Pueribacillus theae: one gene and its partners. Each later gene encodes a partner of the first gene's protein in a complex. Links are inferred from orthologs where the notes say so. Each region holds a gene or a part of one and is shown on either strand. Other genes may lie near its edges.

The links.
Region 2: holA (region 1) and holB share a complex: the UniProt entries of both Bacillus subtilis proteins name them as parts of the DNA clamp loading complex. The link is inferred for Pueribacillus theae from one-to-one orthologs.
Region 3: holA (region 1) and dnaX share a complex: the UniProt entries of both Bacillus subtilis proteins name them as parts of the DNA clamp loading complex. The link is inferred for Pueribacillus theae from one-to-one orthologs.

Annotation. Positions count from the first base shown.
Region 1 is NZ_QCZG01000008.1:54,666-58,099, forward strand. What follows is about bases 668-3,434. They hold holA (DNA polymerase III subunit delta), read right to left. Parts: upstream 2,666-3,434; coding sequence 1,670-2,665; downstream 668-1,669. Other genes in these bases: DCC39_RS05640 (DUF2269 family protein), read left to right, coding at 668-953; DCC39_RS05645 (DUF2306 domain-containing protein), read left to right, coding at 979-1,593; DCC39_RS05655 (YqzM family protein), read left to right, coding at 3,015-3,146; DCC39_RS05660 (DNA internalization-related competence protein ComEC/Rec2), read right to left, coding at 3,205-3,434. Also shown: more of DCC39_RS05640, read left to right, coding at 519-667. UniProt on the Bacillus subtilis protein: Part of the beta sliding clamp loading complex, which hydrolyzes ATP to load the beta clamp onto primed DNA to form the DNA replication pre-initiation complex.
Region 2 is NZ_QCZG01000012.1:33,293-36,454, reverse strand. What follows is about bases 334-3,162. They hold holB (DNA polymerase III subunit delta'), read right to left. Parts: upstream 2,329-3,162; coding sequence 1,339-2,328; downstream 334-1,338. Other genes in these bases: tmk (dTMP kinase), read right to left, coding at 3,154-3,162; DCC39_RS07595 (cyclic-di-AMP receptor), read right to left, coding at 2,796-3,125; DCC39_RS07600 (YaaR family protein), read right to left, coding at 2,340-2,780; DCC39_RS07610 (PSP1 domain-containing protein), read right to left, coding at 497-1,324. In the rest of the region: DNA replication initiation control protein YabA, read right to left, coding at 1-310. UniProt on the Bacillus subtilis protein: DNA polymerase III is a complex, multichain enzyme responsible for most of the replicative synthesis in bacteria.
Region 3 is NZ_QCZG01000012.1:26,848-30,064, reverse strand. What follows is about bases 334-3,217. They hold dnaX (DNA polymerase III subunit gamma/tau), read right to left. Parts: upstream 2,687-3,217; coding sequence 980-2,686; downstream 334-979. Other genes in these bases: DCC39_RS07560 (YbaB/EbfC family nucleoid-associated protein), read right to left, coding at 648-971; recR (recombination mediator RecR), read right to left, coding at 334-603. Outside these bases: more of recR, read right to left, coding at 7-333. UniProt on the Bacillus subtilis protein: Part of the beta sliding clamp loading complex, which hydrolyzes ATP to load the beta clamp onto primed DNA to form the DNA replication pre-initiation complex.

The DNA.
Region 1 (3,434 bases):
TTCAGTATATCACTGTTTCAACAATGATAACTTCACATCACTTTTTTGTGATGGATTGTGATTGTTTTGTGATCTTTTTGTCCCATCATTTGAGACACTTAAAGGTTATTCTCTAATTGTGAAACAATCGGCGAATATTCACTATAAATAAGTGTTTCGCCTCACTTTTACTACTTTAAGGGGGTTAAGCACATGCGGTGGAACAACTATAGTTTGGAAAGCTGAAGGAAATGCACCTAAAGAAAGCAAACATAAAAATCCAATGGAAGCAACAAGTTCCAGCTCCTCTAATCAAACTGATAAGTGCTTTTTCCACACCTATTGGGGATCTTTTCGTTTTAATTGTACAGGAAGGGAATCAATTAAAGTGGTCTATGAAATGAAGAGGCCTATAAGACTTTCTTTAAGATTTATCGTTTCTGTAGATGGAAACAGTATGTTTGGTGAAGCAAAGGCAGGTATGCTTCCCTCATTAAAATGAATTGGACATCGTATTTCTTAAGAATGGAGTTGTAGTTATGTATTCATTTATTGTATTTGTTCATGTAATAGGTGCTTTATTGCTCGGTAGTTTTTTAGCTTTTCCAGTTGCGTTTAAATCTCCTTTGTCACGTTCAGGTCATGAATTAAAAATATCTGTTAAAACATTGGTAGGCTTTACCCGCTTTGGCCATTATGCATTAATTTTGTTAATCATTACAGGAGGATGGATGGTAATGGGATATGCCACTTATCCTTCTTTGTTATGGGTGGTGCTATCATTCATCCTGCTTATGCTTATTGGTGCTTTGATCGGTATGATACAAAATAACTTGAAACGAGTCATTCTTGCAGAGGATCCTGACAATGCGTTGCAACGAAATAAGGCCAAACTTAATACACTCGGTTGGTTTACATTTGTGCTTATTTTTACTGTTGTTTTTGTTATGACAAATCGTGGTTTATTTGCCTAAATATTAGGGGAAAGGATAACGATAAATGAAAAATAACATTTGGATCATTTTTTTAATCGTGTCGTTCATGTGGGTCATGCATACATTTTCAAAAAACTTCATGGTTGATCCCACTCTTCAGAACTTTCTTGCTAAAAAAGATGAAGTTTTAACTAACGAATCGTTGTGGATACTTATGATCAGGTTACATATAATTTTTGCTATTATCTCCCTTATCACTGGACCTTTGGGTGTGATCAAGAAATTACGAATGAAATCTATCCAATTTCATCGTTGGAATGGTCGAGTCTATGCGCTGTCTATTTTGTTAAATTTTATCCCTGGTATTTACGTTTCTTTTTTTGCAACAGGAGGATGGTTGAGCACCATTGGATTTCTCGTTTTAAATACACTATGGTTTGGTACAACAATTCTAGGCTATATCAATATTAGAAGAAAAAATGTGATAAAGCATAGTTCATGGATGTCAAGAAGCTTCTTTCTTGCCTTTGCCAATATGATCATCTACATCATTGTGGCCATTTCGCACAATGCCTTGCAATTTTCATATGGTACTTCCTACACAATTGCTGTATGGTTATGCTGGGTGATCAGTTTATGCATTGCTGAAACCATGATAAGAAAAAAAGTATTTATATAATTGGATAGTATACCTTTTCCGAATACCCTTATTTTTTTACAAAAAAACAATCATATGAATCAGATTCACACGACTGTTACCCAGTAGAGCGATCGGGAATTTCTGCAAAAAGAAGCTCCAATAATAAATGCTTTTCAAATTTTCCGCTTTTCATTTGGTAGTCCGCCTCAGCTAATTTGTCAATGAGCCGAAAGCATTCTGCTTCAGAAAAATTTTTTCCTTGCCTTATTGCCTGCTGAACGGCATAAGGATGGAGCTTTAAAAAAGAAGCCATTTGCTTTTGAGAATATCCCCTTCTCGATAACTCCTTTACTTGATAAATGATTCGAAACTGTCTTGCGAGAAGCCCAACGAGCTTTATTGGTTCTTCTTTTTGCTCAAACAGATCGTAAAGGGTTTGGAATGCTTTTTCCATACGTTGGTTCACCACATGATCGACTAGCACGAACACATTGTCTTCCAAGGTGCGCGCGACAAGCCGATCAATCATCTCTTCAGTCACACTCTCCCCTTCTTCAATATAAAGGGCAAGCTTTGCCATTTCATTCTTCAACTTTCTAAGTTCAGTGCCTGCGAGCAGCACAAGTTTTTTTAATGCGTCATCATCGATTGAAAAGTGAAGCTCGCTTGCTTCTTTTTTTAGCCATTCAATTAATGCTTTGCCTTTTAAAGGGACGGCCGATATTACTTTCGCTGATTTTTTAAGTTCCTTCACTATTTTCTTGCGTTCATCAAGCTTTTCATACGGCGCTTCGAATATAACAATAGAATGCGGTGAAGGATTCTTTATATACTCTTCGAGCTTTTTAACATTGTGCTCGATATTTTTTTGTTTTTCAGACGTTAAAAAAAGAGGATTTTTTATGACGACAACCCGTTTATCAGCCAAAAACGGTAATGTTTCAGCGTCATCTATGGCTTCTTCGATTGCCACTTCCCCCATATCATAAATAGCCAAATTAAAATCATATGTATCTTCGTCCAAAGTTGATTTCACAATTTCATGTGTTGCTTCGTCGATTAAAAACCTTTCACTTCCATATAATAAATAAAGAGGAAAATCTTTACCCACTGTTTTCACCTCGATCTTTAGAGTATAATCATTTATGTGAATTGACAAGAGAAAAGGGAGATTAGCTTAAAAACTAATCCCCCATGTATGTGAACGCCAGCAAGAAGAGCCCGCGGATACCCTTTTGCTGGCGATGTTTTTCTTTTGTATTTCTTATCCTATCCTATGCTTTGAAAACCTATAGGTGAAAACTCTTAGTAAAACTGGAAGGAATCGTGATATTCTGGATCTTTAAGGTCTTACATTGGAAAAGTTTGGCCTCAAAATGTTCACATATTATCGATTCCCGCCTAGCTTTTCACATATTTTTCGCTTATACTAAAATTGGGTAAAAGGAGGGCTACGGAAAATGAATGAATTTGAAAAAGATGTTCAAAGTAAAACGAACGATGTCATTGATTCTGGGTTTGGCTTTATTTTTTCATTTGTATTTTTTAGCCTTATATTCTTTATCGGCGTGATTATGAAAGCTGTCGGCTAAAAACTGAGGCCGGGATTCAGGCCGGAATGAAAGGCTGCTCATGATTTGAGCAGCCTTTTCACTTTTCATTTTCCAAAGTGGGACGAAAATACCTTTTATCATTTGAAAAAACGTAAGATATCGCGCCATTTTTATCTGTTCGAAAAATTGTAATGTTTTTTTGCGCCAAACGTTCAATCACTTCTTCGCTCGGATGGCCGTATAAATTGGATTTCCCTACGGAAATGAGGGCAATTTTAGGATTGATGCTGTTTATAAATGGTTCCTGTGAGGATGTTTTACTCCCGT
Region 2 (3,162 bases), on another replicon or contig:
CTTCTTGGCGGATGCTTCCATAATGCACATTGCAAATATGGAAGCCTTCCTGATAAAGCCTTGCAAGGTTGTCGTAGCCTTCACCAAATTTCGGTTGTTGTTTCTCGTCTTCCTTCTTTTCTGTTTCAGATAAACCTTCTTCACCAAAATCGTTTAATCGTTCACGCAAGTGATGGTTTTCAACTTCAAGACGGTGATTTTCTTCCATAAGGAACGCAAACTGTTCCTTCAATTCTCCAAGCTGGCGATACAAGCTGTCAATTTGCTCTTCCATTGAATTCACTTGCGAAAAGATTTCTTGTTTCTCCACTAACCATCCACCTCTTTTATCACGGTGCAACCGTCCATAGGGCCCAGTTTTAGAGAAATGGGGAAGTCTAAGCGGGAAAATATAACGGATGCTCATTTGCCGATAAATACCGCTTGATTGCGTGAGCAGCAAAAATCATTAGCATGTCGTTAGAAGAGAATACGCCTTCTCGTGTTTTAAGCTTTGTCAATCTCTTGTTTGCAATGAAACAATCTCTTCTTGAACGAGTTCTTCTAGCGTAAATTCTGTTACACGCTGCACTTCTTCCAATTCGACTAGGATGAGTCTTTCAAGAATGTTTAAGCCGACCACTTTCCCTTTTCCGTTCGGAGTTTCGACAACATGGCCAACATCCGGCATTTCCAGCTTTGCCTCTTCGTATTGATCGTTTTCATATTTTAAACAGCACATTAGCCTGCCGCATAAGCCGGAAATTTTCGTTGGATTAAGTGAAAGCTTTTGATCCTTTGCCATTTTGATCGAAACAGGTTCGAAATCCCCCAAAAACGTTGAACAGCAAAGCATGCGCCCACATGGGCCGATGCCTCCAAGCATTTTCGCTTCATCCCGTACACCAATTTGGCGAAGTTCTATCCTTGTCCGAAAAATAGCCGCTAAATCCTTAACCAATTCACGGAAATCCACCCTGCCGTCAGCCGTAAAGTAAAATACGATTTTATTACGATCAAACGTATACTCCGCATCAACGAGCTTCATCGGGAGATCGTGCTCAACGACCTTTTTTTCACACAGACTTAGGGCTTCTTTCGCTTGCTGGCTATTTTCTTTCACCATATCTTTGTCTTCAGATGTAGCTATACGGATGACTCGTTTTAGCGGAAGGACGATATCATTTTCCTCTACTTGCCGCTTTTCGATGACAGCTTTTCCTAATTCGACGCCTCTAGCCGTTTCGACAATAACAAATTCATTTTTCGGAATATCTAGTCCATTCGGGTCAAAATAATATACTTTACCCGCCTTTTTAAAGCGGACGCCGACAATATCATACAAAGTCACAATCTATATCACTCCTGTAGCTTAAGCACAGTTTGTTCAATCAATAATTGAGGATTCACATTGGCATTTAGGCGCTTTTTTGCTTCCAGGATAACTTCCATCTGCTTGATGACCTGCTGCTTCGTAAAGCGAAAATGAAATTGTTCAAGCTTCTCTCTTTCTTGAATAAATACCATTTCGTCTTCTTTACCTAATTTCAACTGCAACACATCCCGATGCCATAATAGAAGCAACTGAAGCCCTAGTTCCAATTGTTCCCTCTCTTTGAAGTGTGGAATCCATTTCTCGTGAATTGTAAGAAGAACCTGATAATGCCTTTCCAAGATTTCTTCCATCAATTGTATCACTAATTTTCGGGCTTGTGCAAACCACTCTTCTTCACATCGTGCTTTAGCCGACTCATAATCATTCGTAATCGCTGAAGCGAGATACGCAATTGATGTTGGAATGTTATATTCCTCAATAAGCATGCGGCGAATTTCGGCGCTTGGCAGTGGGTTAAATGTGATTGTCTGGCAGCGCGAGATAATTGTAGGGAGAAGTTGTTGGATCTGTTCAGTAAGTAAGAGCGCCGTTTCGTGTTCATTTGGTTCTTCTAAAAATTTAAGAAGGCTATTTGCGGCACTTTGTGTCATACGGTCAGCATGTTCTATAATGTATAATTTACGTTTTGACTCTGATCCCCGATATGAAAATTCTTTACGCAGCAAACGAATTTGTTCGATTTTTATGGAATGTCCTTCAGGCGAAAAAAAATGAACGTCAGGATGGTTTTTTGATGTGATCCTTTTGCAATCGCTGCATTCATTGCAAGGTTCAACGCCATCTAAAAAAGGGCAAAACAGTGTTTTTGCAAGCGTAACTGCGATGCCCATTTTTCCGGTTCCTTTACTGCCTTCAAATAAATAAGCATGTGAAAGGCGGTTTTTTTTCATGCTGTTTGTAAGCAATGCCGCTGCATATGGTTGTTTTCTTTTCCATTCTTTCCAGCTTGTCATGTTAAAACCTCTTACGTGTACAGGTTAATGAGCAACCCTTTAATTTCACCAATTTTTCCCATTAAGTCAATAGATTGTTTGTTTCTATCTAAAACGATCGTTGCTAAATTAAGAAGCTCCTCATCAATTTTTTCAACGAGTATGTGCGATTCCATTTTTCCAGAATGGCTGAACGTGCTTGAATGCTTCAGATTCATCCCGAAATGAACAGCTTCTTTTACGAAACGTTCGACGAGCTGCTTGTATTGGTGAAGCTCCTTAATCGTTTGAGAACGGGCGAGTTTTTCCCCTTGCTTTTCAATGTCGAATAACAGCCTTTTAAGCCTTTCTTTATGGGTTTTTTCATTTTCTTTCCTGAGCAGTACTTGAAAATCTTCTTTTCCTTCTTTTACATGACGTTGTTCTATCTTCGTTTTTTCAACAAGGGGGCGCATGTCTTGGCCAATTTTCATTTGTTCTTACTCCTTCTAAAATTGGTGAAAAGCTTCCACTGGCAAAACAAACACAGTCGCTCCACCCACTTCAACTTCTACCGGGTAAGGGGAATATGCATCTGCACTTCCGCCAAGGGGTGACATTGGTGCAACAAGCTGCTCCCTTGATTTGCAGTTATCTTTTATAATTTCAAGCAAACGGTCCAATTGTGTATCATCGGTCCCAATTAAAAACGTCGTGTTGCCAGCCCTTAAGAAACCTCCAGTCGATGCCAGCTTTGTTGCCCTGAAATTCTCTTTGATAAGTGCCTGTGACAACCTAACACTATCCTTATCCTGGATTACCGCCATAACAAGTTTCATTGCAATCCTCCCTTAAGCACTTACATTTTTAAATGCT
Region 3 (3,217 bases), on another replicon or contig:
CTCTGCCTATAGCTCACGGCGCCCTTCAAGCGCCTTTGAGAGTGTGACTTCGTCTGCATACTCCAAATCTCCACCAACAGGGAGACCATGGGCAATTCGCGTAGTTTTTATTCCTACCGGTTTTACAAGCCTTGCAATATACATCGCGGTTGCTTCCCCTTCAATGTTTGGATCTGTCGCTAAAATTAACTCTTGGATCGTGTCATCACTTAGCCTTTTAAGCAGTTCAGGCACTTTAATATCTTCAGGCCCGATGCCATCAATCGGAGAAATGGCGCCATGAAGAACATGATACAATCCTTTATATTCTTTCATCTTTTCCATTGCCATGACATCTTTAGAATCTTGCACGACACAAATGACAGAGCGATCCCTGCTTGAGTCATCACAGATGTAGCAAGGATCGCGATCCGTTATATTTTGGCAAATGGAGCAATTTGTCAAATCCCGCTTTGCATTAACAAGTGCTTTCCCGAACTCAAACACGTCTTCTTCTTTCATTTCTAATACGAAAAATGCCAATCGGACAGCAGTTTTCGGCCCAATTCCCGGCAATTTCATAAAGCTGTCAATCAACTTGGCTATCGGTTCAGGATATCGCACATTACACTCTCCCAATCATTAAAAATCTAAAGCCTACAACTGCATCAAAATAGGCCTGGAATGTTCATTCCTTGTGTAAATTTCCCCATGCTTTTGTTTGCAAGTTCATCAGCTTTCTTTAGGGCGTCATTTGTGGCAGCCAGTACTAAATCTTGCAGCATATCAATATCTTCAGGATCAACGACCTCTTCTTTAATTTGCACGTCAAGGACCTCTTTATGGCCATTGACGATGACCGTCACCGCGCCGCCTCCAGCTGTCCCTTCAATTTTTTGCTCTTTCAATTCTTCCTGTGCTTTCATCATTTCTTTTTGCATTTTTTGCATTTGTTTCATCATGCCACCCATGTTGCCACCCATATTACCCATGCCTCGTTTCATTCACTTATTCCTCCCGTTTCTTTAATTTCTATAATTTCCTCGCCAAAAATCCGCTTCGCTTCGGCAATCAGCGGATCTTCCTCATGTTTACTGTTCTTCTTTCCTTCACTTTCTTCCTGCTGGTTCTGAACGAAAGACTCTTTTACTTTTTCCCAATCGCTGTCTATAATGGTGAGCATTGCCAACGGTTTATTAAGGATTTTACGGACCGATTGCTCTACTGTCGTCCGTATTTGGTCTTTGCTTGCCATTTGGCAATGCATTTCATAAGGAAAAGAAAGAAGAAAGGTATCGTCTGAACAGGCGACCGGCTGGCTGTCTTTCAACCATGCGTGGGCAGAAACTTTTTCCTGGCGAATCTCATTCATGATGTTTCCCCACATTTGCCGCAAATTGTTCAGCTCTTGTTTTGATGCTTTTTTTAACATCGCCTTTACAGGAGCGAACGGCTGCTTTCCTGAACTGGAAGAAGCTTGTTGTTTTGCGGGCTTATCTTTATTGGCCTCTTGAATTTGTCCAGATTCAACCGGCTGCTGTTGTTTAAGACGGTTCAATTCTGATTCCAGCTGTTCAATTTTGCCAAGCAGATTCGTATACATCTCGCTCTGTTCAGCGCTGCTGTCTTCCTGGCAAAGCTTAACGAAAGCCACCTCTAAAAAGATTCGCTTGCTATTGGTCCATTTCATTTCTTGCTGGCTGGCATTTAATGTATCGATGACTGAATAAATCCATTGTTTTGGACAATGCTGGGCAAGATTCCGAAAGCTCTCATCCTTTTCTCCCCGTTCACGGATTTCTTCAAGAGCAGGAGCAGTTTGAAACAAAAGCAAGTCACGAAAATAATAGATGAGATCCTCGATAAAACGCATCGGATCCTTCCCGTTTTCGATCAGTTCATCCACTGCTTCGAGTGCGCCCTCCGCGTCTTTATTTAAAAACGCACTGGCGATGCGCGACAAAAATGATTCAGATACCGTTCCGGTTACCGCCAAAACGTCTTGAACGGTAATCTTATCATCACTATACGAAATCACTTGATCGAGAATGCTTAGCGCATCCCGCATTCCGCCTTCCGCAGTGCGGGCAACGAGTGATAGTGCGTCGTTCTCTGCATCAAGCCCTTCTCTCTCCATAATGGTTTGCATGCGGCGAACCATCGCTTTATTCGGAATGCGCCGAAAATCAAACCTTTGGCATCTTGAAATAATCGTTGGGGGAACTTTATGGGGTTCGGTCGTCGCCAAAATAAAAATGGCATGGCCAGGAGGTTCTTCAAGCGTTTTCAGCAAAGCATTGAACGCACCTGTAGAAAGCATATGCACCTCATCGATAATATACACTTTGTTCACCGATTGGGCAGGCGCATATTTTACTTTTTCACGAAGATCGCGAATTTCATCGACCCCATTGTTTGAAGCTGCATCAATTTCAATGACGTCTGAATTTGAACCGTCCAGGATACTCCGGCAGGTGGAACATTCATTGCAAGGTTCCCTGACAGGAGCCTTTTCACAGTTTACCGCTTTGGCAACAATCTTTGCCGCTGTTGTTTTTCCTGTTCCGCGCGGTCCAGTAAAGAGGTATGCATGGGAAAATTTACCGGAAACAATCGCGTTTTGCAACGTTTTTGTCACGTGTTCCTGCCCGATTAAATCTTTAAACGTCCTCGGCCGCCAAACTCGGTAAAGCGCTTGATAGCTCATTCCCAATCCCCCTCGTCAATTCCTTCCTATTATACTGTTTTAACCGATATTTTACAAAAGAGAAAAGCAAAAATGATAAGAAAAGGTAAATAAAAAACCCACCCTTAAAAGAGTGAGTGAAATTACTTTTATATTATTAAGCTGCCGTGCACCTTCCATTGATAGAACCAGCCTAAGCGTTACTCAAGCAGTTAGCTCGATTCAGGCAACCCTGCGGCACACGAAAGTTCCCACTTACTGCTGCTTCCTTCCGGACCTGACAGGGTTCATGAGTTTCCGTTGCGCAGGACCCGAATGTCCACACCACTTACTTAAGTCAGGCCTTAAACTGGCTAAACCTCGGAAAGGAGTTCAGCCTCGCTATAGCGGATTGCGAGTACAGGGCACCGCTACCTCCCCGCCTAGCACGGCAAATTTGATAACAGGATTAAAATGTAACTGGCGGAGGCGAGAGGATTCGAACCCCCGCGGCGCGTGAACGCCCTAACTGATTTCGAGTCAGTCCCCTTCAGCCGGACTTGGGTACGCCTC